One region of the Streptomyces sp. NEAU-174 genome, then DNA from elsewhere that is predicted to be linked to it. Evidence: riboswitches for the same ligand, from Rfam matches in the RefSeq annotation. Region 1 holds a riboswitch; the other holds the start of a gene.
What was found. Region 1 has a riboswitch for thiamine pyrophosphate ahead of thiO (glycine oxidase ThiO). Riboswitches for the same ligand answer to the same signal wherever they lie in the genome.
Positions count from the first base shown of each region.

Region 2: linked by a shared signal. The riboswitch ahead of ACT2CW_RS09580 (thiamine ABC transporter substrate-binding protein) and the one ahead of thiO (glycine oxidase ThiO) in region 1 are both predicted to bind thiamine pyrophosphate.

Region 1 covers NZ_JBQTCE010000005.1:198,042-212,220, reverse strand. Annotated here, with positions in the region: gene ACT2CW_RS16625 ((2Fe-2S)-binding protein) at 73-339, shown strand; gene bfr (bacterioferritin) at 383-898, opposite strand; gene ACT2CW_RS16615 (sulfite oxidase-like oxidoreductase) at 1,057-1,680, shown strand; gene ACT2CW_RS16610 (DUF4396 domain-containing protein) at 1,716-2,216, opposite strand; gene ACT2CW_RS16605 (deoxyribonuclease IV) at 2,309-3,184, opposite strand; gene ACT2CW_RS16600 (maleylpyruvate isomerase family mycothiol-dependent enzyme) at 3,291-4,100, shown strand; gene pknB (Stk1 family PASTA domain-containing Ser/Thr kinase) at 4,211-6,148, opposite strand; gene ACT2CW_RS16590 (SRPBCC domain-containing protein) at 6,237-6,695, opposite strand; gene ACT2CW_RS16585 (thiazole synthase) at 6,906-7,808, opposite strand; gene thiS (sulfur carrier protein ThiS) at 7,817-8,017, opposite strand; gene thiO (glycine oxidase ThiO) at 8,014-9,189, opposite strand; TPP riboswitch at 9,265-9,378, opposite strand; gene ACT2CW_RS16570 (NAD(P)/FAD-dependent oxidoreductase) at 9,882-11,063, shown strand; gene ACT2CW_RS16565 (Rv2175c family DNA-binding protein) at 11,178-11,543, shown strand; gene thiE (thiamine phosphate synthase) at 11,788-12,438, shown strand; gene metF (methylenetetrahydrofolate reductase [NAD(P)H]) at 12,678-13,595, shown strand; gene ACT2CW_RS16550 (hypothetical protein) at 13,636-14,179, shown strand, end outside.
Region 2 covers NZ_JBQTCE010000003.1:45,383-59,561, forward strand. Annotated here, with positions in the region: gene ACT2CW_RS09550 (thiamine pyrophosphate-binding protein) at 1-196, shown strand, start outside; gene ACT2CW_RS09555 (ABC transporter ATP-binding protein) at 366-1,091, shown strand; gene ACT2CW_RS09560 (hypothetical protein) at 1,073-2,329, shown strand; gene ACT2CW_RS09565 (LOG family protein) at 2,435-3,532, shown strand; gene ACT2CW_RS09570 (ABC transporter ATP-binding protein) at 3,635-4,672, opposite strand; gene ACT2CW_RS09575 (ABC transporter permease) at 4,673-6,286, opposite strand; gene ACT2CW_RS09580 (thiamine ABC transporter substrate-binding protein) at 6,382-7,455, opposite strand; TPP riboswitch at 7,451-7,555, opposite strand; gene rlmN (23S rRNA (adenine(2503)-C(2))-methyltransferase RlmN) at 7,629-8,735, opposite strand; gene ACT2CW_RS09590 (phosphatidate cytidylyltransferase) at 8,808-9,983, opposite strand; gene frr (ribosome recycling factor) at 9,983-10,540, opposite strand; gene pyrH (UMP kinase) at 10,645-11,427, opposite strand; gene tsf (translation elongation factor Ts) at 11,583-12,419, opposite strand; gene rpsB (30S ribosomal protein S2) at 12,530-13,453, opposite strand; partial or broken gene ACT2CW_RS09615 (peptidoglycan DD-metalloendopeptidase family protein) at 13,767-14,179, shown strand, end outside.

The DNA.
Region 1 (14,179 bases):
TCCGGCGCGGCAGGTAAGGTAAGGGTTACCTCACCGATCAAGGCCATCGTCGACGCCCCCGCTGGAGAGTCCGTGTACGTCTGCTCATGCTTCGGGATCACCGAGCAGCAGGTGCGTCAGCACGCGGAATCGGGCGCGTGCACCCCGCGCCAGATCGCCGGTGCCTGCAAGGCGGGCACGGACTGCGGATCGTGCGTGCGGAAGATCCAGGCGCTGCTGGGCCGCGGTGCGTGCCCCCGGCGCGAGGCGCTGGACCCGGTCGTCCTGACCACGGCCGTGACGGCGGCGTCCGCTGCTGCCGCTTCGCTCCCGGAGCCGACGGCCGCCGAGGCGGCCTGACCGGCGGACCGGTGCGGTCGCCGCGAGTACTGCCGCCGCGGGCTCAGTGGCCCTTGCCGCTCCCGGAGTAGTTGTCGCCGTTGTCGCTGGGCTGCTCGATCTGCTGGGCGATGTAGAGGGGCTCACCGAGCTTCTCGATCAGCTCCAGCTGGGTGTCGAGATAGTCGATGTGGAGTTCCTCGTCGGCGAGGATGTACTCGAAGAGATTCGCCGAGGTGATGTCCGCCTTGGACCGCATCAGCTCGATGCCCCGCTTGAGGCGGTCGATCGCCTCGATCTCCACCTGCCGGTCGGCCTGGAACATCTCGGTCAGCGTCTGGCCCACCCGGACATGGAAGAGCCGCTGGTAATTGGGCAGCCCATCCAGAAGAAGGATGCGGTCGGTGAGGATCTCCGCATGCTTCATCTCGTCGAAAGACTCCGACCGGGTGTATTTGGCAAGCCGAGTCCAGCCAAAGTGGTCCTGCATCTTTGAGTGCAGAAAGTACTGATTGATCGCGGTCAGCTCGCCGGTCAGCTGCTCGTTGAGGAACTCGAGGACCTCGGGGTCACCCTGCATCGGAGGGGCTCCTTCCAATCCGATCGGGAACGGCAGGTTCCGCGCATCGTCGCACCGCGCCTGTTGGGGCGTCCAGTAAGTGCACGCTTAGTACGAGTTGTGCCCGTCCTCGATGCCCTGGTCACGACCACCCCCGGCGGTCTGAGACCATGGAGCCCATGGGTCAGTCGGAAAGCCGCGAGGGGGAGCTCGCGAAGCTGCCTCCTGGGCAGCGACTCCAGCGCGGTTGGCCGGTTACGCACTATGGGCCGGTCCCCAAGTTCAAGCCGGACCGATGGGAGTTCCGGGTCTTCGGCGCCACGGCGGACGGCGAAAAACACTGCTGGACGCATGAGGAGTTCTCGGCCCTGCCGTACTCGACGGTCGTGGCCGATCTGCACTGCGTCACCAAATTCAGCATGCTCGACGCCGAATGGGGCGGGGTTTCCTCGCTGGAGATCGTGAAGCTCGCACCGCCGGCGCCCGATGTCACCCATGTGATGGTGTGGGCCGAATACGGGTTCAGCTCGAATCTGCGGCTGTCCGACTTCATGGCGGCGACCACGATTTTCGCCACCCACAAGGACGGCGAGCTGCTCACCGCCGAGCACGGCTTTCCGGTGCGGCTGGTGGTGCCCCATCTGTACGCCTGGAAGGGCCCGAAATGGGTGCGCGGGGTGGAGTACATGACCGCCGACCGCCGCGGCTTCTGGGAGGAGCGCGGCTACCACAACATCGGCGACCCCTGGACGGAGAAGCGCTACTCCTACCAGGAGGAGCCGGGCGACGGCCCGGAGCTCTAGCCGGCCCCGGGCCGCCATGGCCTGGTCAGTGGTGGTCAGTGGTACTGGTGGACCACCGCATGTCCCTTGCCCCGACTGATCATCCACTTGTTGACCGGCGTGGTGACCAGGAACGCCACCACGAACGACAGGGCCAGGCTGAGCCAGAAGAGAACGTCCGACAGCGTCGCGTCCATCGCGCCCGGGAAGACGACGATCGTCGCGTTGTCGGCCAGCTCCATGATCGTGATCGATACGGTGTCGGCCGCCAGCGCCACCCGCAGCGCGTTGCGCATATCGAGCCCCGCCCGCAGCACGCCCCGCATCGTCAGGGAGTAGCCGAAGACGAAGGCGAGCACGATCGCCAGGATCATCGTCGGGACGTTGTGCCAGGCCAGGGCCGTGCCGATGGCCATGCCCACGACCTCGCCGATGGCGCAGCCGGTGAGGCAGTGCAGGGTGGCCTGCGCGGCCATCGACCAGTTGGTCGCGCCCGCGTGCTCCTCGTGGCCATGGTGCTCATGAGGTCCGCTCCGCGTGTGCTCATGCTGTCGCATGTCCGTCGTACCCCCAGCGTTGATCGCGGATTCGTCAACCGCTCTCAACGCTATACCCCCTAGGGGTATTCCTCAATGCACCGGGCGCGTTCTCAGGCCACCCCGGCGCGCAGCTCCTTGAGCCGGGCCACATCCGCCGCATGCCCCTCCGTACCGCCCGGCGTCTCGATCACCAGCGGCACCCCGTCGGTCGCGGGGTGGGCGAACAGCTCGCGGAACGGCTCCGCCCCGATATGCCCGGCGCCGATGTTCGCGTGCCGGTCCTTGTGGGCGCCGACCACGTCCTTGGAGTCATTGGCGTGGATCAGCCTGAGCCGCCCCTCACCGGCGACGGCCACCAGCTCGTCCAGCGTCTGCTTCACACCGCCCGGGGCGGCGAGGTCATGCCCCGCCGCGAACACATGGCAGGTGTCCAGGCAGACCCCGAGCCGGGGATGCCGGTCCAGCGCCTCGAAGTACGGCCCCAGGTCCTCCACCAGCGCGCACAGCGAGGTGCCCTGCCCGGCGGTCGGCTCCAGCAGCAGCCAGGGGTCGTCGTCCCCGGTCAGCTCGTCCAGCAGCGGCAGCACCCGCTCCCGTACCTGCGCGATCGCGGTGGCGCGCGGACGTCCCCCGGTCGCCGAGCCGGTGTGGACGACCACGCCGAGCGCGCCGATCTCCCGGCCGCGACGGAGCGAATGGCGCAGGGACGCGACGGAGCGTTCGGCCGTGGCCTCGGTGTGCGAACCGAAGTTGATCAAGTAGGGGGCGTGGACGTACACCGGTATCGACCGCTCGGCGCAGCCGGCGCGGAACGCCTCGTCCTGGGCGGGCATACCGACCGGGGTGGCCCAGCCGCGCGGATTGGCGACGAAGACCTGGACGGTCTCGGCGCCGATGTCGGCGGCGTGCGCCAGGCCGACGGTGGCCAGGCCGCCGGCCACCCGGATATGACCGCCGATGGGGTTGCGGATGCGATGCGTACTCACGTCATCAAGGGTCCCAGGTGCGAGGGGCCCGCGGTGTCGCCCCTCGGCGGGCTCATGGCTCCCGGGCCGGGGTCCGCTGTCGGTGGGCGCCCGTACTGTGACGTACATGACTCTGCTGAGCTTTGACCGTCGCTGCTCCGAGATCGTCGCGCAGACCCAGCTGCTGCGGGGCGCGATCGAGGGCGCGGATCTGACCCGTCCCGTGCCCACCTGCCCCGGCTGGAACGTCGGGCAGCTGCTGCGTCATCTCGGCGGAACCCATCGGTGGGCCGAGGAGCTGGTGCGCACCCGGGCCACGGAAGCGCTGCCCGATGAGCACTTCCGCGATCTGTCGCCGTACGCGGAGGAGGACGCGGCCGAGCTCGCCCCCTGGCTGGTCGAGGGCGCCCAGCTGCTGGCCGACACGCTGCGCGAGGCGGGGCCCGAGGCGCGGCTGTGGACCCCGGTGCCGGACTTCGGGCAGGTCGCCGGGGGGCGCGCCGACTTCTACGCCCGCCGCTTCACCCATGAGACGGCGGTCCACCGGGCCGACGCGGTCCTGGCCCTCGGCGGTGAGTACACCCTCGACCAGGAGGTGGCCCTGGACGGGTTCGACGAGTGGCTGGCGCTCGGCTCGCTGCCGATGCACTTCGAGGTCCACCCCTGGATGCGCGAGCTGCTCGGCCCCGGCCGCACCCTGCACTTCCACGCGACCGACACCGCGCCGGAGGTGGCGGCGGAGTGGGTGGTCGACCTCACCGGCGACGCGATCACCTGGCGGCGGGCGCATGAGAAGGCCGCGGTCGCGGTGCGCGGGCCGCTCACCGACCTGCTGCTGATCATCTACAAGCGGCGCCCGGCCCGCGGCGCGGGCGTGGAGATCCTGGGCGATGAGAAGCTGCTGGACTTCTGGCTGGAGCGGGTCAGCTTCGGATGAGCGGCCGGGGCGGGTCAGCTTCGGGTGAACGACCTGGGCGGGTGAGCTTCGGATGAGCGGCTGGACGGATGGCGTGGGCCGTCCGGCCGCCGCCATCCGTCCCCGAGCCCTCAGAACACGCCGCCCTTGGTCCTGATCGTGATCGTGCTGCCCTTGGGCGCCTCGTCGCCGCCCTCCACCGACTGGTCCTGCACCTTGTCCCCGGGGAACAGCAGCGCCTTCTCGACGTCCACCTCGAACCCGGCGTCCTCCAGCTCCGCCTTGGCGTCGTCCACGTTCATCCCCGTGACGTCCGGCACCTCGACCATCTGCACGCCCTTGGAGATGGTCAGCGTCACCGTGTCGCCCTTGGCGGCCTCGTCGTCCGTCGACGGGGACTGCTCGGCGACCGAGCCCTTGTCCTCCTCCGAGAACACCTGCCGCTCGGCGATCTTCACCTTGAAGCCCTCGTCCTCCAGCGTGGACCGGGCGTCGTCGACCGCATCGCCCACCACATCCGGGACGTCGACCGGCTGGCCCTTGCTGACCACGATCGACACCGGCGTCTCGGGGCGGCGCACCGAGTCGGGGCCCGGGCTGGTGGAGAGGACCGAGCCCTGGGCCGTCTCACTGCTGAAGCGGCCGGTGACCTTGCCGACCGTGAGCCCCTGGTCCGCGATCTTCCGTTTGGCCTCGGCGAGCGGCATGCCCACCACATTGGGCACCTCGGCCCGCGGGCGGCCCTGGGAGACCCGGATGGTCACGGTGCCGGTGTCGCGGACGCGCTCGCCCGGGCCGGGCTTGGAGCCGATGACCTTCCCCTTGGGGATGACATCGCTGAACTCGTTGACGACCTTCACATCGAGACCCGCGCCGTGCAGCTTCTTCTCGGCCTCCGCCTGGGTCTTCCGCAGCACCGGCGGGACCTCGGTGAACTGGCCGACGCTGATGTACCAGACCCCGATGCCGAGGGCGATCGCCAGCACCACCGCGGCGGCGATCGTCACGATCCCGCGGCGCGGCAACCGGCCCCGGCCGCCGCCGCCTCGGCGGTGCCCCTCCTGCCGGGGCGGTTCCGGCGGCAGCTCCAGACGGCTGGTGTGGTTGAGCTGGTCCTGGTCGTCGACGGCCGCAGCCGGGCGCGGAATCACCGTCGTACGGTTCTCGGACCCGGCCGAGTGGTCCTCCTTGGCCTGCGGCGGCACCGCGTCCAGCTGGTCGTCGGTCAGCGCGGCCCGCACCGCCCGAGCCGTGCTCAGCAGCGCGACGGCGTCGGCGGGGCGCGCCTCGACGGCGCGCGCGGTGGCCGAGGCCACCAGCGCGTCCAGCTCCGGGGCAACCCCGGGCGCGAGGGCGGAGGGCGGCGGGACGTCCTCGTTCAGATGCTGGTAGAGGACCTGCGCCGGGGTGCTGCCGCCGTGCGGCTTGGCGCCGGTCAGCATCTCGTACAGCACCACACCACAGGCGTAGACATCGGCGCGGGTGTCGGCCGTGCCGTGCTCGATCTGCTCGGGCGCGAGATACGAGACGGTGCCGAGGACGCTGCCCGTGGAGGCGCTGGTGTTGGTGTCCACCGCCCGGACCAGGCCGAAGTCGGCGACCTTGACCCGGCCGTCGTCCCCGATCAGCACGTTCTCGGGCTTCATGTCCCGGTGGACGAAACCGGCGCGATGGGCCGCCCCGAGCGCGGCCAGCACCGGCTCCAGGATGTCCAGCGCGGCGCGCGGATGCAGCGCCCCGCGCCCGCGGAGCACATCGCGCAGGGTGCAGCCGGAGACGTACTCCATGGCCAGATAGACATGGCCGCCGTCCGCTCCCTGGTCGTAGACGGCGACCACATTGGCGTGCGCGAGTCTCGCGACGGACTTCGCCTCCCGGATGAAGCGCTCGACGAAGGCGGCGTCCGAGGCGAGGCTCTGATGCATCACCTTCAGCGCGAGCACGCGGTCCAGCCGGGTGTCGACGGCCCGGTAGACCGTCGCCATCCCGCCAACGGCGATCCGCGCGTCGATGCGGTAGCGGCCGTCGAGCTCCTGCCCGACGAGGGGGTCCTGGAGGGTCGTATCCACGGGGGAAGTCTACGAGGCGCCGATATCGGCCAGGACCGGCCGCCCCAGGTGGGGCGCGTACTTGCAGCGGAACGGTGACACCGGCGGGTCAGTTGTGCGACGCGGCGGCGATCGCGGCCAGCTCCTCCAGCGCGGAGGTCCAGGACAGCGTGGCGTACTCGGCGTGCTTGGCCTTGGCGTCGTCGGGGACGGCCAGGGCGCGGATACCGCTCTCCGCGAACCGCAGCCGGGTGCCCGGCCCCTCGGGCGAGAGCGCGAACTCCACGAGCGTGGCTTCGCCGGGGTCCGAGGGGGCGTGATCGGGCTCCAGGGCCAGCCGGAAGCGGAAGAGGGCGTCCGGAACCGCCCGCTCGACCATGCCGTGGAACTCTCCGTGCTCGTCCCAGCGGAACCGGAGCCGCCCGCCGGGGTGCGGATCGATCTCGCAGCCGCCGGGGGCGTACCAGGCGCGGATGTGCTCGGGCGTGGTCAGCACCCGCCACACCCGGTCGATCGGCGCCGGTACGTACACCTCGCGCTCGATCCGGTCGTCCACGGTCACGGTCACGGCGACCACCTCCGGCTGTGGGCTGCTCCCTCCCTCCACGGTAGGGCCCCACGGGGGCCCGGACATGGGCGGCCGAGGGCCACGGTTCGGGCAGCGCCCCGAAGGGGCGCGGGGCTGTGTCGATGTGCGGCTCCGCCGCGCGGGGGCGCGACCAGCCACGACGGCGCCGCGGTCGGCCGGCGACGCATCGTGACACTTCCAGCGGAGCGCTCAGCCGAAGGCCGGGCGCTCGGGATCCAGGGCGGCCAAGCCCTCGGCCGGGCTCGACGCCTCGGCGAAGTGGCGGCGCGGGATCCGGCCCGCCCGATGGGCCAGCCGGCCCGCCTCGACCGCGTACCGCATCGCCCCCGCCATCAGCTCCGGCTCCTGGGCCCGGGTGACGGCCGAGGCCAGCATCACCGCCGCGCACCCCAGCTCCATGGCCAGCGCGGCGTCCGACGCCGTGCCCGCGCCCGCGTCCAGGATCACCGGCACGGTGGCGCGCTCGGTGATCAGCTGGAAGTTGTGCGGATTGCGGATGCCGAGCCCGGAGCCGATCGGGGAGCCGAGCGGCATGATCGCGGCGCAGCCGACGTCCTCCAGCTTCCGGGCCAGGATCGGATCGTCGTTGGTGTACGGCAGGACCGTGAACCCGTCGTCCACCAGGGTCTCGGCGGCGTCCAGCAGCTCGATCGGATCGGGGAGCAGGGTGCGCTCATCGGCGACCACCTCCAGCTTCACCCAGTCCGTGCCCAGCGCCTCCCGGGCGAGGCGGGCGGTGAGCACGGCCTCACCGGCGGTGAAACACCCGGCGGTGTTGGGCAGCGGGCGGATCCCGTGCCGGTTGAGCACGGAGAGCACGGACCCCTGCACCGTCGGGTCGAGCCGCCGCATCGCGACGGTCGTCAGCTCGGTGCCCGAGGCCAGCAGCGAGCGCTCCAGGATCTCCAGGCTGGGCGCGCCGCCAGTGCCCATGATCAGCCGGGAGCCGAAGTCGGTCCCGGCGATGGTGAGCGGATCCGACGCGGTGAGCGAGGCGCGGTCGGCGGCGCCGTGGGCCGTCGTGGCGTCGGGGGTGGCAGTGACGGCTGTGGTGGCCGTGGTGGTCGTCGTGGTGGTCGTAGTGGGAGCCATAGGTGGGATCAGCCTCCTTGGACCGCGGTGAGGACCTCGACGCGATCACCGTCGCCGAGCGAGGTCGCGGACCACTGGGTGCGCGGGACAACCGTCTCGTTGACGGCGGCGGCGACACCCGAGGGCGCCTGGGTGAGGGTCGCGACGAGCCGGTCGAGCGTGGTGCCCTCGGGCACCTCGCGAGGCTCGCCGTTGACGGAGACGGTCATGTGTGCTGCTCCTGTGCTGGGGAGTGCGCGGCGCCGGGGGCGCCGGGAGAGGACGCCGCCGGGGGAGCCGCGAAGCGCCGCGGGCTGAACGGCCGGGCCTCCGGGGGGAGTTCTCCGCTGGTGAGGGCCTCGGCCATGACATCGCCGGTGATCGGGGTGAGGAGCACACCGTTGCGGAAGTGGCCGGTGGCCAGCAACAGCCCGGGCAGCGCGGTCGGGCCGAGCATCGGGGCGTTGTCGGGGGAGCCGGGGCGCAGTCCGGCGGACGTCTCCACCAGCGGCAGTTCGGTGATGCCGGGCACCACCTCATGGGCGTCCCGCAGCAGTTCGTACACCCCGCCCGCGGTGACCGTGGTGTCCCAGCCCAGCTCCTCGCTGGTCGCGCCGATGACCAGCTCGCCGTTCTCGCGCGGCACCAGGTAGACCGGCCCGCCGCGCACCACGGCCCGTACGGTCCGGGAGAGGAACGGCGCGTACCGCTCGGGCACCGACAGCCGCACCACCTGCCCCTTGACGGGCCGTACGGGCGGCAGGACGTCCTCAGGAACGCCCGCGAGCCGTCCGCTGAGGCTGCCCGCGGCCAGTACGGTCCGCTCGGCGGCCAGGCGCGTACCCCCAGTGAGCTCGACCCCGGTGGCGCGGTCGCCGTCCAGCAGCAGCCGCTCCGCGCGGTGGCGGTGGAAGGCGACCCCGGCCCGCTCGCACGCGGTGAGCAGGGCCGCCGTCAGCCGCCGCGGATCCACCTGGTGGTCACCGGCGACACGCAGCCCGCCGTGTACGCCCGGCGAGAGCATCGGTTCCAGACGGCGGCATTCACGCCCCGTCAGCCACTCGGACTCCAGCCCGAGCCCCTGCTGGAAGGTGTGGAGTTCGCGCAGATGGGCGCGGTCGTCGGCGTCGAACGCGACGGCGAGCGTGCCGCTCACCCGGTGGCCCACGTCATGGCCGCCGGCCTCCTCCAGCTCCGCCACGAAGTCCGGATAGCGGCGCGCGGAGGCCATGTTGAGGCCGAGCAGGGTCTGCTCGCCGTAGTGCAGCTCGGTGACGGCCGCCAGCATCCCGGCCGCGACCCAGGCGGCTCCGCCGCCGGGCGCCGGGTCGACGAGCGCGGTACGCAGCCCGCGCTGAGCCGCCCGCCAGGCGGTGACCAGCCCGATGATGCCGCCCCCGATGACGAGGGCGTCGTAACGTCCGCCGGTTGGCGGCCCGCCCGAGGTATGAGGTCCGTCGTCGAGACCTGGTGCGTGCGTGGACACGCTGCCCCTCCCTTCGCCGGCATGACCCGGATCAGGTTCGTACGGTCGGAGGCCGTTCCAGCCTCCCTCTCAGCCCGGTCCGCCCGGGCTCCCGCGAGTGCTCTGCCCCGCCACCCTAGTACGCGCCCCGAACCCCCCGAAAGACCAGCCGCCCCCACCCCCTCCAGCGGGCACCCCCAGCGCCAGCTGGGGGACCTTGAGGACCGTGCCCGGGCGGCGGAGCCCCCACAGCCCCAGCGCCCCGCACCCGCAGCCCCTCCGGCGCTTGAGGAGCGGGTTCGGGGGGAGCCCCCGCACTCCCAGCCCCTCCGGCGTTTGAGGAGCGGGGTCCGGGGCGGAGCCCCGGTGGGGGGCGAGGGGGCGGAGCCCCGTCGTTTCGGGGAGGGGCGGGGTGGGGGCTCACCGCCGGAGGCGCCCACAACCCGCACCCCGCCCAGCCCCGCGCCCCCACCCACCCCCCTCCGCCCCCCACTCTGTGTCCGACCTCTCGCAAGCCGCTCTCCAGTCCGCCCCACCAGCCGCAATACAGTGATCGTGTGAGCGATGAGACGACGACGAAGCCGTCCTCGAACGGCCCCGGACAGCGCGTGGTGATCGTCGGCGCGGGCATGGCGGGCGTACAAACCGCCGTCGCGCTGCGCGAACACGGCTGGACCGGGGAGATCGTCCTGCTGGGCGCGGAGCCCCACCAGCCCTACGACCGCCCCCCGCTGTCCAAGGCCGTACTGCTCGGAAAGGCCGAGGGCTCGACGCTCGACGTGGACTTCGTCGGGCTCGGCATCGGCCTGCGGCTCGGCGTCGAGGTCACCGGCCTGCGCCCGGACAAGCGGCTCGTCGAGACCGCGACCGGCCAGCTCCCGTACGACATCCTGGTGATCGCCACCGGCGCCGAGCCGATCCCGCTGCCGGGCAGCGAAGGAGAGCCCGGCGTCCATCTGCTGCGCACGCTGGACGACGCCGAGCGGCTGCGCCCGGTGCTCGCCCGGCAGCGCGAGATCGCGGTCGTGGGGGCGGGCTGGATCGGCGCGGAGTTCGCCACCGCGGCACGCGAGGCGGGCTGCGCCGTGACTGTCGTCGAGGCCGCCGACCGGCCGCTGGCGGGCGCGCTCCCGGCCGAGGTCGCGGCCCCCATGGCGGCCTGGTACGAGGACTACGGCGCCCGGCTGGTCACCGGCGCCCGAGTGGCCTCGGTCGACGAGAGCGGGCTGCTGCTCGGCGACGGCACCCGGCTGCGCGCGGGCGCGGTGGTCGTCGGGATCGGGGCCAGGCCCACCACGGTCTGGCTCGCGGGCTCGGGCGTGGAGCTGGCCGAGGACCGCTCCGTCGCCGCCGACGACCGGCTGCGCACCTCCGCGCCGGACGTCTACGCGGTCGGCGACTGCGCCTCCTTCCCGTCCGCCCGCTACGGAACGCGACTGCTGGTGCACCACTGGGACAACGCGCTCCAGGGCCCGCGCACCGTCGCCGCCAACGTGGTGGGGAGCCGGACGGCGGCCCACTTCCCCGGTGTGGTCTACGACCCGGTGCCGTACTTCTGGTCCGAGCAGTTCGGGCGCTTCGTGCAGTACGCCGGGCACCACTCGGAGGCCGACGAGCTGGTCTGGCGCGGCGATCCGGCGGGCGCTGCCTGGTCGGTGTGCTGGCTGCGCGAGGGCGCCCTGGTCGCCCTGCTGGCCGTCGGCCGTCCGCGCGATCTGGCCCAGGGGCGCAAGCTGATCGAGCGCGGCGCCCGGCTGGACCGGACGCGGGCCGAGGATCCCTCGGTGCCGCTGAAGTCGGCCGTCCTCTGACCGGCGGGCCGACCGCCGGTCGGCCACCGGCCGACGCGCCCGGGGGCGTGGCGGGCGGCCCGCGCGGCGGACGCCCGGCTACCCACTGTCAGTCCCAGATGGCAGGCTTGTTCCGTGACCGAGATTGACGCAAAGATCGATGCTCTCGTCCCCGCCTGGCTCACCCTCCCCGATGTCGCCGAGCGACTGGGGGTCGAGGTGACGCGCGTCCGGCAGCTGGTCAAGGAGGGCCAGCTGATCGCCGTGCGCCGTGGCGAGAACAGGGTCCTTCAGGTCCCCGAGGAGTTCATCGGTGACGGAAAGGTCGTCAAGGGCCTCGTGGGGACCTTGACGCTGCTGAAGGACGACGGCTTCAGTGACGAAGAGATGCTGGAGTGGCTCTTCACCCCCGACCCGAGCCTGCCCGGCACCCCGGCACGGGCGCTGAGCGAGAATCGCGGCACGGAAGTGAAGCGGCGCGCTCAGGCCCTCGCCGTCTGACGGCGTCACCCTGACGCCGCCACCGCCCAGCCTCCGCGGCCTTCCGCGGCCTTCCACAGCCTTCCGTACGGGCTCGTACCCAGCCCGTACGGGGCCTGTACAGGGCTGGTCGTTTTCGCGCGGGCCGCGCGCTTCCGCTATCGCCATCGCCCCTGATCACACCTGATCGCCCCTGATCACATCTGGCGTACGGGCCGGGCTCCACGCTCGGCCCGTACGCCGTCCGACCCTCCGGGGGGAACCCATGCCCACCACCGCTCGCGAGCGGCTGGCCGATGCCCGTCTCTACCTGTGCACCGACGCGCGGAAGGGCCAGGGCGATCTGCCGGAGTTCCTGGACGCCGTCCTGGGGGCGGGGGTGGACATCGTCCAGCTGCGGGAGAAGCAGATGGAGGCGGCCGAGGAGCTGGAGCACCTCCAGGTCTTCGCGGACGCCTGCCGCCGGCACGGCAAGCTGCTGGCCGTCAACGACCGGGCCGATGTCGCGCATGCCATCGGCTCGGACGTGCTCCATCTGGGCCAGGGCGATCTGCCGGTGCCCGCGGCCCGCGCGATCCTCGGCCAGGACGTACTGATCGGGCGCTCCACCCATGCGGAGGCGGAGGTGGACGCGGCTGCCGTCCAGCCCGGTGTGGACTATTTCTGCACGGGCCCCTGCTGGCCCACCCCCACCAAGCCGGGCCGCCCCGCCCCGGGGCTGTCCCTGGTGCGCTACGCCGCCGCGCTGGGCACGGAGCGGCCGTGGTTCGCCATCGGCGGAATCGACGCCTCCAACCTGGATCAGGTCCTGGAGGCGGGCGCCCGCCGCATCGTCGTGGTCCGGGCCATCACGGCCGCCGACGACCCGGCGGGGGCCACGGCGGAGCTGGCGAAGCGGGTCCGCGCGGCGGCCTGACCAAGCGCTCCGCCGGAAGTGTCGCGATGCGTCGTCGGTCGACCGCGGCGCCGTCGTGGCAACCGCCCCACGACCCGGCCCGGCTCTTCACCTGGGATTCACCCACCTTTCATCCGGCCCGGCCCGTCCGCCGGTCGAAGGCGTACGGATCTGTCCGCACTGCGGACAGGAAGCTGGCAAAACCCCCATATCTCCGAGGTCGGGTGGGCGTAGCCGGGCCGGGTGGATAGCCTGCACATATGGCCCTAGGCACCGCTTCCACCAGGACCGATCGCGCCCAGACCGTGCGCGATCTTCTCGCGTCGGGCGAGCAGTCGTATTCCTTCGAATTCTTCGCCCCCAAAACGGCGAAGGGCGAGCAGACGCTGTGGAACGCCATCCGCAGGCTGGAAGCCGTCTCGCCCACCTTCGTCTCCGTGACCTACGGAGCCGGCGGTTCCTCCCGCGAGGGCACCGTGCGTGCCACCGAGCGCATCGCGACGGACACCACGCTCACCCCCGTCGCCCATCTGACCGCCGTCAACCACTCCCGGGCCGAACTGCGCAACATCATCGGGCAGTACGCCGGCGCCGGGATCCGGAACATGCTCGCCCTGCGCGGCGACCCGCCGGGCGATCCCCTGGGGGAGTGGGTCCAGCACCCCGACGGTCTCGCCTACGCCGCCGATCTGGTCCAGTTGATCAAGGAGTCCGGAGACTTCTGCGTCGGCGTGGCCGCGTTCCCCGAGATGCACCCGCGCTCGACGGACTGGGACACCGACATCCGTCACTTCATCGACAAGTGCCGCGCGGGTGCCGACTTCGCCATCACGCAGATGTTCTTCTACCCCGAGGACTATCTGCGGCTGCGCGACCGGGTCGCGGCAGCGGGCTGTACGACACCCATCATCCCTGAGATCATGCCGGTCACGAACGTCAAGCAGATCGAGCGGTTCGCGCAGCTCAGCAACGCGGCGTTCCCGCCCGAACTGGCTGAGCGGATCCTGGCGGTGAAGGACGACCCGGCGGCTGTACGCTCGATCGGGATCGACTACGCCACGAAGCTGTGCGCGCGGTTGATGGCCGAGGAGATCCCCGGGCTGCACTTCATTACCCTGAACCACTCCACGGCGACGCTGGAAATCTACGAGAATCTGGGACTGCATCAGCGGTCCTGATGACGGCAGCCGACGGGCGGCCGCATTGAGAGGGGCGGGCATGGGCTGGACGGTCCTCTACATCGCTTTCGGCGTCGTCGCGCTGTGGCTGCTCGGAGAGGTCCTCTTGCAGTACAAGGCGCGGCTCCGCTGGCGGCTGCTGGCCTTCGTCGGCTTCCTGGGCGTGGTCGTCGGTGTGCTGATCCCGTCCGTTCCGGTGATCGGGGTGGGCGCGATCGCCTTCGCCATCGGCCAGACGTATGTGACGCTCTCCTTCCGGCGCGGTTTCGCGGCGGGCTGGGCGCTGCGCGGCGGGCTGCCGGGGCTGCTGGGGCGCGAGGGGAAGAGCATCCGGCCGGACGACGCGGACAAGGAGCCGATCCTGGAGGTCTCCGACCTGGAGGCGGTCCCGGCGGCGCAGCCGGAGCCGCCCACCTACCAGCCGCAGCCGATGCCCGACGACACCGGTGAGTACGGCGTCTACGAGGAGCCGTCGCCCTTCACCCCGGCCTCGGGCGCGTACAGCGAGGCGGCGGCGGACGGCTACAGCGCGTACGAGACGTACGGCGGCTACGGGGCGCAGCAGGACCACAGCCAGGGGCAGG
Region 2 (14,179 bases), on a different contig from region 1:
CCCGGCGGTCCGTACCACACCCGAGCGGCTGCGTGCGGACCTCGCCGACGCCCTCGCGGCCCCGGGGCCCTCGGTCGTGGTACTGCCCGCGCTGCTGCGGATGTTCGCGCCCACCCACCTCGACCGGCCCGCCGACGGCGACCCTGATCCCGACGGCCTCGGTCCCGGCAGCGGCCCCGGTCCCGGTCAGCCCTGATCGGAGCCCGACCCCGCTCAGGGCTGATCGGAGGAAATGGGGGCCACCCGCGCCGAGCCTGGGCGCGGGCCCCCACCCGAGTCCTTACCGTGCCAGTGACCCATTGGCTCCGCGCTCGTTCACCCAACCGGGGGAATGAGACGGTCGCAGGTAAGGCGAGGTGCTCGGGATGGTGGCTCCGCCGGACGACGACATGCTCGCGGCACGCACCGTGTCGTACGCCTACGGCGGCTCGCCCGCCCTCACCGGGGTCTCCCTCGGCGCCCGGAAGGGTGAGATCGTCGCCGTCACCGGTCCACGCGGCTGTGGCAAGACCACCCTCCTCGCCTGCCTGGCGGGCCAACTCGTGCCGGACAGCGGGGAGGTGTGGTTCAAGGGCGTCCCCGTGCACTCCCTCCCTCCACTCGGCCTCGAACGACTGCGGCGCGAGCATTTCGGCTGGATCGGCACCGAACCCCAGCTCGTTCCCGAGCTCACCGCCTGGGAGAACGCCGCGCTCGCCCTGATGCTGCGCGGCACCGGGCGGCGCGCCGCGAAGAGCGCCGCATGCGAATGGCTGGACCGGCTCGACGTCGGCGAGTGCGCCCGGGCACGGCCCGCCGCACTGCTCCAATCGCAGCGCCAGCGGGTCGCGCTCGCCCGCGCGCTGGCCGCCGGGCCCGGCGTGCTCTTCGCCGACGAGCCCACCGCCCCGCTGCACCAGGCGGACCGCGCCCAGGTGCTGCGCGCCCTCACCTCGGCGGCCCGCTCCCACGGCATCACCGTGGTCCTCGCGACGCACGACCAGGAGGTGGCCACCCTCGCCGACCACACCGTCGCCCTGCTGGACGGGCGCCGGGTGGGCTCGGACCCCTCCGAGGCGGAAGGCAGGGCCGCGTGCTCAGCCTCCGCCTAGCGCGCGGCGCCCGCCCGTCGGTGCTGCTGCGGCGGTCGCTGGTCACCGTCGCGGCGGCGGGCGCGAGCTTTCTGCTGCTGAGCGCCCTCGGGTTCGCCTCGGGCCATCCGGACGACTCGCAGGGCGCGGTGGGGCGGCTGCTGTGGTGCCTGGTCCCGCTGGCCGCGACCGTCCAGCTGGCCATCGCCGTGGGCCGCGCCGACCCAAGCACCGGCACCGGCCCCGGTTTCGCGGCGGCCGGAGCCGGCCCGGCCCGGGCGGCGCTGCTCGCGGCGGTATCGATGGCGGCCTCCTGCGCGCTCGGCGGGGTGCTGGCGCTGCTGATCTTCCTGGATCTGCGCGGCGATCTCGGGGCCTCCTGGCTGGACTGGGCCGGAAGCGGGGCGGCCGGCCGACAGCTCGGCGGCGGTCGTCCGCTGCCCCTGGCCGGTACGGTCACGCTGCTCGCCGTCGTCCCCGTGGTGGTGGGAGGGGCGTGTGCGGCCGGGCTGTGGCCCCGGCGGCCGAGGGCGGCCCACCAGCCGGTCCGCGGACCACGGGGCGCCCGCCGCCCGGCGGCCCCGGCCCGGCCCACCGTCGTGACGGGGCCGGTCGAGCCCCGGCCCCACCAGGCCACCTCCGGACTTCCCTGGGGCATCGCCCTGACCGCGGCCGGACTCGCCCTACAGGCGTACGCGAGCGGTAACGCGCCACCGCTCCCCGACACCCTGCTCGCCGCGCCGGGCCGGCTCGGCGGCAGCCCACCCGGTGTGGTGGGCGGCTGGGCCCTGGCCGCGCTCGGGCTGGTGCTGGCCGGACCCGGCCTCACCCATCTGTGCGGCAGACTGCTGGCCGTCGGGCGGCCTGGCGTGCTGCGGCTGCTGGCCGGGCGGATGCTCCAGCAGGAGGCCGGGCTGATCGGACGCCCGGTCGGTGCGCTCTGCGCCCTGGCCGCCGCCGGATTCACCGTCCTCGAACTGTACGGAAGGGCCTCCGGGCCGTCCGGCGCCCATGCCTTCGGCCCGCTCACGGGTCTGGGCGCGGCCCTGGTCACGCTGTGCGCCGCGGCCACGACCCTGACCGCGGTCGTGGAAGCGAGGAGCGCGCGTGAGCGCACGACGGCCGCCCTCGTCCGCCTCGGCGCCCCGGCCAGGCTGCTCCGCGGGGCGGCCGCGCTGCGCGCGACGGCTCTGCTGGCGCTCCTGGTGCCGCTGGTGTGGGTGGTGGCGCATCTCACGGCGATGCCGTTCCACCGCTGAAAATCCCGGGTGTCGGTGTTCATGCCTGGATTGTGCGGCCAGTCGGCCCGGTCACGATGGCCACAATCCACAGCCCCCTACCTCCGGTGTGATTAGCATGTCGGCGTGCAGGAACCAGACCGGGAAATAGAGTCCATCGAGGAGTTCGACCAGGTCGTCGCCCGCGGCACCCTGGCCGGGTTCCGGGTCCAGTCCGTGGACCTGACAGGCCGTACGGCCGCGCTCCTCTCCACCGACACCAGCGAATCCGTCTTCCTCGGCTGCCCGATGGAGACCGAGGCGGCGGCGAAGGTCAGGGCCGGGGGCGCGCTGGTGTTCCCACCGGTGCCTGATCTGCCGTTCGATCCGTACCGCGGCACCCTCTACTCCCCCGCGGAGCTCTTCGAGGGCCTCACCGAACACGGTTACGCGCGGACGCCGGACGCGCTCGCCTACGCCTGGTTCCAGCGGACCAAGACCGACGGCGACATCTTCGCCTCGATGCTGCGCTCCATCCACGACGACGCGGTCTCCGACGCGCTCGACGAATTCCTCGTCGGGACGCGGGTGGTGGGCGTCATGGGCGGCCACGCGCTCGAGCGCGGCTCCGCGGGATTCGCGGGCGCCGCGCGCCTCGGCCGGGCCCTGGCACGCACCGGTCTCACGGTCGCTACGGGCGGCGGGCCGGGCGCGATGGAGGCCGCGAACCTCGGCGCCTACGCGGCCCCGCACGACGACGCGGTGCTGGACGAGGCGCTCGAACTGCTCGGCAAGACGCCCTCCTTCCGGCCGTCCATCGGGGCCTGGGCCGAGGCCGCCTTCGCGGTGCGCGAGCGCTGGCCGGACGGCGGGGCGTCGGTCGGCATCCCCACCTGGTTCTACGGGCATGAGCCGCCGAACGCGTTCGCCTCGCACATCGCCAAGTACTTCGCCAACGCCACCCGTGAGGACGGACTGCTGGCGCGCTCGACCGCGGGTGTGGTCTTCCTGCCGGGCGCCGCCGGGACCGTCCAGGAGATCTTCGACAACGCGACGCCGAACTACTACGAGTCGCGTGGTGAGCCGACCCCGATGGTGCTGGTGGACCGCGACCACTGGACCCGGCGGCTGCCGACCTGGCCGCTGCTCGAAGCGCTCGCGGAGGGACGGTCCATGAAGGCCCGTATCGCCCTGGTGGACTCGGTGGACGAGGCCCCCGAGGCGCTGCTGTCGATGCTGGGCTGAGCCGGCGTCAAGGAGGCGCTGAGTACCGAGGGAAGCACTGGGTACCGAAGGAAGCGCCGAGTACCAGGGGAGGCGAGGGCCAGGGGAGGCGAGGGCCAGGCGTCAGGGCTCGGGGTCCAGGAGCACCACGTCCGCCGGGTCGATGACCGCCCCGACCCTGGCCCCGGCCTCCGGGGCGTCCCGCAGCGCGCAGGACGCCTCCAGACGCGGCGCGGCCGGGTCCGACAGCCGCAGGATGAGCGCCACATGGTCGCCGCGGAAGGTGCGCACCGCCACGGTGCACGCCAGCCCCTCCTCGGGGTCCGTCAGCCGCACCCCGGCCGGGCGGACCAGCAGCCTGCCGGGGCCCGGCCGGGAGCCGGGTGGCACGGGCAGCTTGCCCCATACGGTGTCGGCGACCTCGCCGTGCACGATCGCCTCGACCACATTGTCGAAGCCGAGGAAGCGGGCGACGAACTCGGTGGCGGGCCGCTGCCACACCTCCAGCGGGGTGCCGGTCTGGGCGATCCGGCCGTTCTCCATCACCACCACCCGGTCCGCGAGCGCGAACGCCTCCCCCTGGTCGTGGGTGACCGCGAGGACGGTGGTGCCCAGCCGTTCGAAGAGCTCGCGGAGCTCCACCACCAGCCGTTCCCGCAGCCCGCGGTCGAGCTGGCCCAGCGGCTCGTCCAGCATCAGCAGCTTGGGCCGCGGGGCCAGCGCGCGGGCGAGCGCCACCCGCTGCTGCTCACCGCCGGAGAGCGAGTCGACGGGGCGGCGCTGGGCGCCCGGCAGCCCCACCAGTTCCAGCAGTTCGGCGACCCGGCGGTCCGCCTCCGCGCGGCCCACCCCGCGCATCCGCAGCCCGAAGGCGACGTTGCCGCCCACATCCCGCTGCGGGAACAGCTGGTGGTCCTGGAACATCAGCCCCACGCCGCGCCGGTGCGTGGGCACCCCGCTCTGGTCGCGTCCGGCGAGCGACACCCGGCCGGTGTCGGGGCGCTGTAGCCCGGCCACCACGCGCAGCAGGGTGGACTTACCGCTTCCGCTCGGGCCCAGCACACAGACCGTCTCGTGCTCGGCGACCTCCAGGTCCACGGCGTCCAGCGCGTCGCGCCGGCCGAACCTTACGGTCACCTCGTCCAGTCGCAGCAGCGTCATTCAGAACTCTCCGGAACGGTCGGTGCGGATGCGCTCGAGCGCCAGCAGCGATCCGGCGCAGACCAGCATCAGGATCGTGCTCAGGGCCATCGCCTGCCCGTAGGTGAGCTGTCCGGCCCGGCCCAGGAAGCGGGCGATGGCCACCGGGAGGGTCGGATGGTCGGGACGCGCGATGAAGACCGTCGCCCCGAACTCGCCCAGGGACACGGCGAACGCGAAGCCCGCCGCGACCGCCACGGCCCGTCCGACCAGCGGCAGGTCCACCTCCCGCCAGACCTTCCACGGTGACGCCCCGAGCACGGCCGCCGCCTCCCGGAGCCGGTGGTCCACCGCGCGCAGCACCGGCAGCATGGTCCGTACGACGAAGGGGACGCCCACCAGGGCCTGGGCCAGCGGCACCAGGACCCAGGAGGCGCGCAGGTCCAGCGGGGGCTCGTCCAGGGCGATCAGGAAGCCGAATCCCACCGTGACGGCCGAGGTCCCCAGCGGCAGCATCAGCAGCGCGTCGAAGCCCCGTACCAGCCTGCCCGCCTTACGGGTGAGCGCGGCGGCGGCGAGACCGCCCACGACGAGGGCGAAGACGGTGGCGACCGCCGCGTACCACAGGGAGTTCCCGACGGCCTCCATGGGCGCCACGAAGAAGGTGCCCCCGCTGTCGGCGGAGGACCGCAGCGCCTCGTAGTAGGTGAAGCCGTAGCCGTCCGGTCCGTTCAGCGAACGCTCCGCCAGCACCGCGAGCGGGGTCACGATCAGCAGCGCGACCACCGCCAGCACGCCCCACAGCAGCGCCCACTGGGCCGGGCCCTTCGGGCGGCGCGCGGTGCGGCCCGGGTCGACGAGCCGCAGGGCGCTCTCGCGGCGCCTTACGGTCCACGCGTGCAGGGCCAACACGGCCGCGACCGCGGCGAACTGGACGAGGGTCAGCACCGCGGCCGTGGGGAGGTCGAGCAGCTGCGCGGTCTCCCGGTAGATCGCCACCTCCAGGGTGGCGTAGCGGGGGCCGCCCAGGATCTGGATCACGCCGAAGGAGGTGAAGGTGAACAGGAACACCATCAGCGCGGCGGCGGCCACTGCGGGCGCCAGCGCGGGCAGCGTCACCCGGCGCCAGGCCGAGAGCCGGCTCGCGCCGAGCACCCGCGCGGCCTCCTCCTGGCGCGGGTCGAGCTGGGCCCACAGCCCGCCCACGGTCCGGACGACGACCGCGTAGTTGAAGAAGACATGGGCCAGGAGGATCGCCCAGACGGAGGTGTCGAGCCGCACCCCCCACAGCTCGTCCAGCAGCCCGCCCCGGCCGAGCAGGGCCAGGAAGGCCGATCCGGCGACGACGGTCGGCAGGACGAACGGCACGGTCACCACGGCCCGCAGCAGCCCCTTGCCGGGGAAGTCGAAGCGGGCGAAGACATAGGCGCCGGGCAGCGCCACCGCGAGCGTGAGGGCGGTCGACGCGACCGCCTGCCAGCAGGTGAACCACAGGACGTCCAGCGTCGCCGGATCGCTCACCACCTCGGAGATCCGACCGAACCGCCACCGCCCGTCGACGCGCAGCCCCCGGGTGACGATGGCGGCCACGGGATAGGCGAAGAAGACCGCGAAGAAGGCGAGCGGCACCGCCATCAGAGCGAGCCGGAGGGCGGTCGCGCGACGGCCGCCGCGGTCCGCCCTGTCACCCTTACGGTGACCGTCGGCCGCCTTACGGTTCTCTCGGGGCTCTACAGGACCAGCGAGGACCATGTCTTGACCCACGACTCACGGTTCTTGGCGATCTTCTGCGGCGCCAGGGTGGCCGAGTCGGCGATCCTGACCCCGTATCGGGTGAACAGCTCCGGCAGTTCGGCGTCCTCGCGCGCCGGGTTGACGTACATGTTCAGCGGGACGTCCTCCTGGAACCGCTTGCTCAGCAGGAAGTCCAGCAGCGCCTTGCCGCCCTTGGTGTTGCCCGCGCCGTTCAGCAGCCCGGCGAACTCCACCTGCCGGAAGCAGGTGCCCGTCGCCACCCCGGTGGGGGCCTTCGCGGGCTTGCTCTTGGCGTCGGCCACCTCGGCGGGCGGGCTGGAGGCGTAGGAGACGACGAGCGGCCGGTCGCCCTTGCCGCCGCCGGCCGAGCCGGAGAACCGGTCGTAATACGCCTGCTCCCAGCCGTCGACGACCTCGACCCCGTTGGCCCGCAGCTTCTTCCAGTAGCCCTTCCAGCCGTCGTCGCCGTACTTCGCGGCCGTGGCGAGGAGGAAGCCGAGACCGGGGGACGAGGTGGCCGCGTTCTCGGTGACCAGAAGGTTCTTGTAGGCGGGCTTGGTCAGATCGTCCAGCGTCCGGGGCGGCGTCAGCTTCTTGTCGGCGAAGTACTTCCGGTCGTAGTTGACGCAGATGTCGCCGAAGTCGACGGGGGTGACGCGGTGCTCGGCCCGGTCGAGCCGAAGGGCCGCCGGGACCTTGTCGAGGCCCTTCGCCGTGTAGGGGGTGAACAGGTCGTTGTCGAGCGCGCGGGAGAGGAGGGTGTTGTCGACGCCGAAGAACACATCGCCCTGGGGGTGGCCCTTGGACAGGATCGCCTGGTTGACGGCGGCTCCGGCGTCGCCCCCGGCCTGCACGCGCACCTTGTAGCCGGTCTCCTTGGTGAACTCCTTGAGGACCGCCTTGGAGGCCGCGAACGAGTCATGCGTGACCAGGGTGACCGTCTTGGAGTCCGAGCCGCTCTTGGTGTCCTCGCCGCAGCCGGCGAGCGCGCTCAGTGCCAGTGCGCCGAGGAGGGCGGCGGAGATGGCACGCCGAAGCTGGCTGTTCATGGTGATGCTGACTCCCTACGCCGGTATGACCCGGATCAGGTCCGAGGGTCTGCGGCCGTGCCGCACTCTCAGCGCTCTGAGCGCTCCCCTGTCGGAATGTTCACTTGTACGGATGTGCGTTTCTATGACGATCGCATGATGCGACGATGCCCAGGCACCGTATCAGCCGGTGCTCAGCGCTCCGAAGCCGCCAGCTGCCCGCAGGCCCCGTCGATCTCCTGGCCCCGGGTGTCCCGGACGGTCACCGGCACCCCATGGGCCTCCAGGGCCGCCACGAACGCCTTCTCGTCCTCGGGCCGGGACGCCGTCCACTTGGAGCCGGGCGTCGGGTTGAGCGGGATGAGGTTCACATGCACCCGGTGGCTCTTGAGCAGCCGACCGAGCAGATCGGCGCGCCACGCCTGGTCGTTGATGTCCTTGATCAGCGCGTACTCGATGGAGATCCGGCGGCCGGACTTCTCCGCGTACTCCCACGCGGCGTCCAGGACCTCGCGCACCTTCCAGCGGGTGTTGACCGGCACGAGGGTGTCGCGCAGCTCGTCGTCGGGCGCGTGCAGCGACACCGCGAGCCGGCACTTGAAGCCCTCGTCGGCGAACCGCAGCATCGCCGGGACGAGGCCGACGGTGGAGACGGTGATACCGCGCTGCGACAGGCCGATGCCGTCGGGCTCGGGGTCGGTGAGCCGGCGGATGGCGCCGACGACGCGGTTGTAGTTGGCCAGCGGCTCGCCCATGCCCATGAAGACGATGTTGGACAGCCGGGCCGGGCCACCGGGGATCTCCCCGTCCCGCAGGGCCCGCATCCCGTCGACGATCTGGTGCACGATCTCGGCGGTGGACAGATTGCGGTCCAGCCCCGCCTGCCCGGTGGCGCAGAACGGGCAGTTCATCCCGCACCCCGCCTGTGAGCTGATGCACATGGTGACCCGGTCCGGGTAGCGCATCAGAACGGACTCCACGAGCGTGCCGTCGAACAGCCGCCACAGCGTCTTGCGCGTGGTGTCGTCGTCACAGCTGATGTGCCGCACCACGCTCATCAGCTCCGGCAGCAGCCCGGCGGCCAGCTTCTCGCGCGCCGCGGCGGGGATGTCGGTCCACTGAGCGGGGTCGTCGGCATAGCGCGCGAAGTAGTGACGCGACACCTGACCTGCCCGGAAGGGCTTCTCCCCGAGGGCGGCGACGGCCTCCCGGCGCTCGGCGGGCGTGAGGTCGGCAAGATGCCGCGGGGGCTTCTTGGCCCCACGCGGCGCGACGAAGGTGAGTTCTCCGGGCTTAGGCATGGTTCACCCAGTGTCGCAGACGTACGAAGGGCCCCGCGCCGGGAGTGGCGCGGGGCCCGTGAGCGGGCGTGGTCAGCCGCCGCCCACGAAGATCACCAGCAGCAGCCACACCACCGGGGCGGTGGGCAGCAGCGAGTCGAGCCGGTCCATGATCCCGCCATGGCCGGGCAGCAGCTTGCCCATGTCCTTGATGCCGAGATCGCGCTTGATCATGGACTCGCCGAGGTCGCCGAGGGTCGCGCTGACCGCGGCGGCGAGGCCGAGCAGCAGGCCCTGCCACCAGACGCCGTCGTCGATGAGGTACTGCATGCACAGGACGCCCGCGACCATCGCGAAGGTCACCGCGCCCAGCAGCCCCTCGCGGGTCTTGCCGGGGCTGATGCGCGGAGCCAGCGGATGCTTTCCGAAGCGCCAGCCCACCGCGTACGCACCGGTGTCGCTGACCACGGTCAGCAGCAGGAAGGTCAGGACCCGCCACGGGCCGTCGTCGGTGTCGAGCATCAGCGCCACGAAAGTGGCCAGAAACGGCACGTAGAAGGCGGCGAAGACGCCCGCCGTGACATCCCTGAGGTAGTTGTCGGGCGGCTCGGTCATCCGCCAGACCAGCACCGCGAGCGCCGTAAGGGCGACCGCCACCACCGCGCCCTGGGCACCGCGCACATAGCCGGCGACGACCATGGCGACCCCGCCGACGGCGAGCGGCACCAGGGGGACCCGGATGTCCTTGCGCTCGGTCAGCCGCGAGGTCAGCTCCCAGAGCCCGACCACCACCGCGACCGCCACCACGCCGACGAACACAGGCTTGTAGATGAAGAGCGAGGCCAAGATGATCACACCGAGGCCGATGCCCACCCCTATCGCGGCCCGCAGATTCCGGCCCGCGCTCTTCTTGCCCTGCCCGGCGCCGGCGCCGCCCGCGCCGTCGGCAGGGGCCGGGTCGGGCGCGGGGTCGGGGGGCGTCGGCCGACGACCGGCGGGCTGCCGGGGGCCGGGCTGCGGCTCCCGCTCGTCGCGGAAGAGGGGGCCGCTCTGCCGAGCGGCCCCCCGGTCACGGTCGGCGGCCTCGCCGGAGTCGCCGCCTGCGTGGGGCACGGTGGGCATGGGGCGAGTTTGCGCCGCCTCACCCACCTCATGCGCGGGACCCGCCGAAGAAGTGGGCACCTCCCAGCCATAGCCGGGGGAGGTGCCCTGGCCGCCCGGTCCCCGGAGTCCGGCGCTTGGTGGGGCCCCCCAGGAAGAGTCGTTCATCAGACCTCGAGCAGCTCGGCTTCCTTGTGCTTGAGCAGCTCATCCACCTGCGCGACATACTTCGCCGTGGTGTCGTCGAGCTCCTTCTCCGCGCGGCGCCCCTCGTCCTCGCCGACCTCGCCGTCCTTGATCAGCTTGTCGATGGACTCCTTGGCCTTGCGGCGGACGCTGCGGATCGAGATCTTCGCGTCCTCGCCCTTGCCCTTGGCGACCTTGATGAACTCCTTGCGGCGCTGCTCGGTGAGCTCGGGGAACACCACACGGATGATGTTGCCGTCATTGCTCGGGTTGACGCCCAGATCGGAGTCCCGGATCGCCTGCTCGATATTGCGGAGCGCGGTCTTGTCAAACGGCGTGACCACGGCCATCCGCGGCTCCGGCACCGAGAACGACGCCAGCTGATTGATCGGCGTCAGCGCACCGTAGTAGTCCGCCACGATCTTGTTGAACATCGCCGGGTGCGCACGCCCGGTGCGGATCGCGGCGAAGTCCTCCTTGGCGACCACAACGGCCTTCTCCATCTTCTCCTCGGCCTCGAGGAGGATCTCTTCGATCACCACTTGCTCCTGGTGTTATCAGTAAGCAGAGCCTCGCCCCTGCGTGCGTCTTCTCCTGCACGGTGTCCGACCGGCAGGCCGTTGTCCATCCCCCGTTCGAGCCGTCAGGCCCGGGAGCCCTGGTCGCTCACCAGCGTGCCGATCTTCTCACCCTTCACCGCACGCGCGATATTTCCTTCGGCCAGGAGCTCGAAGACGAGGATGGGCAGCTTGTTGTCCCGGCACAGGGTGATCGCGGTGGCGTCGGCGACCTTGAGGTCCCGGGTGATCACCTCGCCGTACTCCAGGGCGTCGAACTTCACCGCGTCGGGGTTGCGGGCGGGGTCGGAGTCATAGACCCCGTCCACGCCGTTCTTGCCCATGAGCAGGGCCTGCGCGTCGATCTCCAGCGCTCGCTGGGCCGCGGTGGTGTCCGTGGAGAAGTACGGCATACCCATACCCGCGCCGAAGATGACCACACGCCCCTTCTCCAGATGGCGCACCGCACGCAGCGGAATGTACGGCTCCGCGACCTGGCCCATGGTGATGGCGGTCTGGACGCGGGAGTCGATGCCCTCCTTTTCCAGGAAGTCCTGGAGGGCGAGACAGTTCATGACGGTTCCGAGCATGCCCATGTAGTCCGAGCGGGCCCGGTCCATACCGCGCTGCTGCAACTCCGCACCGCGGAAGAAGTTACCGCCGCCGATGACGATGGCGATTTCGGCACCGTCCCTGACCACGGCGGCGACCTCGCGGGCGATGGCGTGCACGACATCGGGGTCGACACCGAGTCCCCCGCCTCCGGCGAACGCCTCGCCGGACAGCTTCAGCAGGAAGCGACCGTGTGGGACCGCGCCGTGCGCCTTCTTGTCATCGGCGGCCTGTTTGGCGTCCGCGCCGTGATTCATTGGAGATCTCCTCGTGCACATACGAAGAAGGCCACTGCCGGACGGGTCCTGTTACGACCTCTGCGGCAATGGCCTCCTCGTCACATCTGCGGCCGACCGGTCGACGGTTGGCTGCCTACGACCCTATCGGGGTCGCCGGTCATTCGCTGCTCGGCTCAGACGCCGACGCGGAAACGGGCGAAGCGCTTGAGCGAGACACCGGCCTCGTCCAGGATCTTCTGGACGGACTTCTTGTTGTCCTTGGCGAACGGCTGGTCCACCAGCACGTTCTCCTTGAAGAAGCCGGTGACACGACCCTCGATGATCTTCGGCAGGGCGCCCTCGGGCTTGCCCTCCTCGCGGGCGGTGGCCTCGGCGACCCGGCGCTCGTTCTCGACCGTCTCGGCCGGGATCTCGTCGCGGGTGAGGAACTTCGGGGCGAAGGCGGCGATGTGCTGCGCGACGTCCTTGGCGACCGTGGCGTCTTCCTTGTCCAGCTCGACCAGGACGCCGACCTGCGGCGGCAGGTCCGGGCTGGTCCGGTGCATGTACGCCGCGACAAAGCCGCCGGAGAACTGCGCGAAGCGGTCCAGGACGATCTTCTCGCCGAGGGTCGCGTTGGCCTCGTCGACGAACGCCTGAACGGTCTTGCCCGCCTCGATCTCGGAGGCCAGCAGGGCCTCCAGGTCGGCCGGGGAGGTCTTGGCGACGTGGGCGGCGATGGCGTCGGCGACGGCCACGAACTTGTCGCCCTTGGCCACGAAGTCGGTCTCGCACTTCAGCTCGACCAGCACGCCGGAGGACTTGTCGTCCGCGATGAGGGAGACGACGGCACCGTTCTCGGCGCTGCGGCCCTCACGCTTGGCCACGCCCTTCTGGCCCTTGACGCGCAGGATCTCGACGGCCTTGTCGACGACGCCCTCGGCCTCGTCCAGCGCCTTCTTGCAGTCCATCATGCCGGCGCCGGTGAGCTCACGGAGCTTCTTGACGTCAGCGGCGGTGAAGTTCGCCATGATCTGTGAATCTCTTCTCGAAAGTCGAAAGCTCTACGGGTGAACGGCGGGGGCGGCGCCACAGGCACCGTCCCCCGCCGTCATACACCGTCTGAGTGACGTCTGAGTGGTCAGCCCTGCTCGGTGCCCGCGGCGGGGGCCTCGGCAGGCTTGGCGTCCTCGGCGGGCTGGGCAGCGTCCTCAGCGGGCTTGGCGGCGTCCTCGGCGGGCTTGTCCGCGGCGGCCTCGGCCGGCTTGGCCTCGGCCTCGTCGGCCTTCTTCTCGCCCTCGAGCAGGTCGCGCTCCCACTCGGCGAGCGGCTCGCCCGCGGCCTTGTCGGCCTTCTCGTCACCGGTGGCGACACCGGAACGGGCGATGAGGCCCTCGGCGACGGCGTCGGCGATCACCCGGGTGAGCAGGGTGACGGAGCGGATCGCGTCGTCGTTGCCCGGGATCTTGTAGTCGACCTCGTCCGGGTCGCAGTTGGTGTCGAGGATCGCGACGACCGGGATCCGGAGCTTGCGCGCCTCACCGACGGCGATGTGCTCCTTCTTGGTGTCCACGATCCAGACGGCGCTGGGCACCTTCTGCATCTCGCGGATACCGCCGAGGGTCTTCTCCAGCTTGGCCTTCTCACGGGAGAGGACCAGGAGCTCCTTCTTGGTGAGGCCGGAGGCGGCCACATCCTCGAAGTCGATCTGCTCGAGCTCCTTCAGGCGCTGAAGGCGCTTGTAGACGGTCGAGAAGTTGGTGAGCATGCCGCCCAGCCAGCGCTGGTTGACGTACGGCATGCCGACGCGGGTCGCCTGCTCGGCGATGGCCTCCTGCGCCTGCTTCTTGGTGCCGACGAACATGATGGAGCCGCCGTGGGCGACGGTCTCCTTGACGAACTCGTAGGCGCGGTCGATGTACGACAGCGACTGGAGCAGGTCGATGATGTAGATGCCGTTGCGCTCGGTGAAGATGAAGCGCTTCATCTTCGGGTTCCAGCGGCGGGTCTGGTGCCCGAAGTGGACGCCGCTCTCCAGCAGCTCCCGCATCGTGACGACGGCCATGGCCGTACTCCTTGAGGTACTCGGTTCCACGGCGGCCGGGCGGCCGCCGCTCCTGACGTCCCGGCGCGCCTGCCACGGACGGGGCCCTTTCGGGGGTCGTCCGAGGACCGAGGGGCGCGGCCACCGAGCTGACCGATGCGCGATCGGAGCACCGGTGGCGGGGCGTGCGAAGTCGATCCGGTGACCCGGATCGCCATAAGAAGTGTACGGGACCGGTACGGTGCCGGGTGACGGCGTTATCCACAACCAGTGAGTAGTCCCCCGATTCCGTCCATGATCCACCCGTTTCGGGCCGCCCGGCCATCGTGGGGGCATGCGAAGGCTTGTGGTGGGTTGGGCGCGTGTCCTGGTGATTCTTGTGCTGTCGGTGCTGTCGGTGCCGACGGCCTTCCTTCTGGTGTCGCCTCTTCCGGCGGCACGGGCCGCGGCGGCGGATCCGGAGCCGGGTACGAGGCCCGGCGAGGGACGGTCGAGGCCGGGGGGAGAACGGTCATGGCCGGTCGGTGGTGCGCCGGGCGCGGTGCGGCCTGCCGTGCTGAGGGGCTGGCGGCCGCCTCCGGCGCCCTGGGCGGCGGGGCACCGCGGGGTCGACCTCGCGGCGCGCCCGGGCGAGCGGGTCCGGGCGGCGGGCCCGGGGCGGGTGAGCTTCGTGGGTCCGGTCGCGGGCCGTGGTGTGCTGGTGATCGAGGTGTCCGGGACCGGCTCCCGTCCCCTGCGGACCACCTA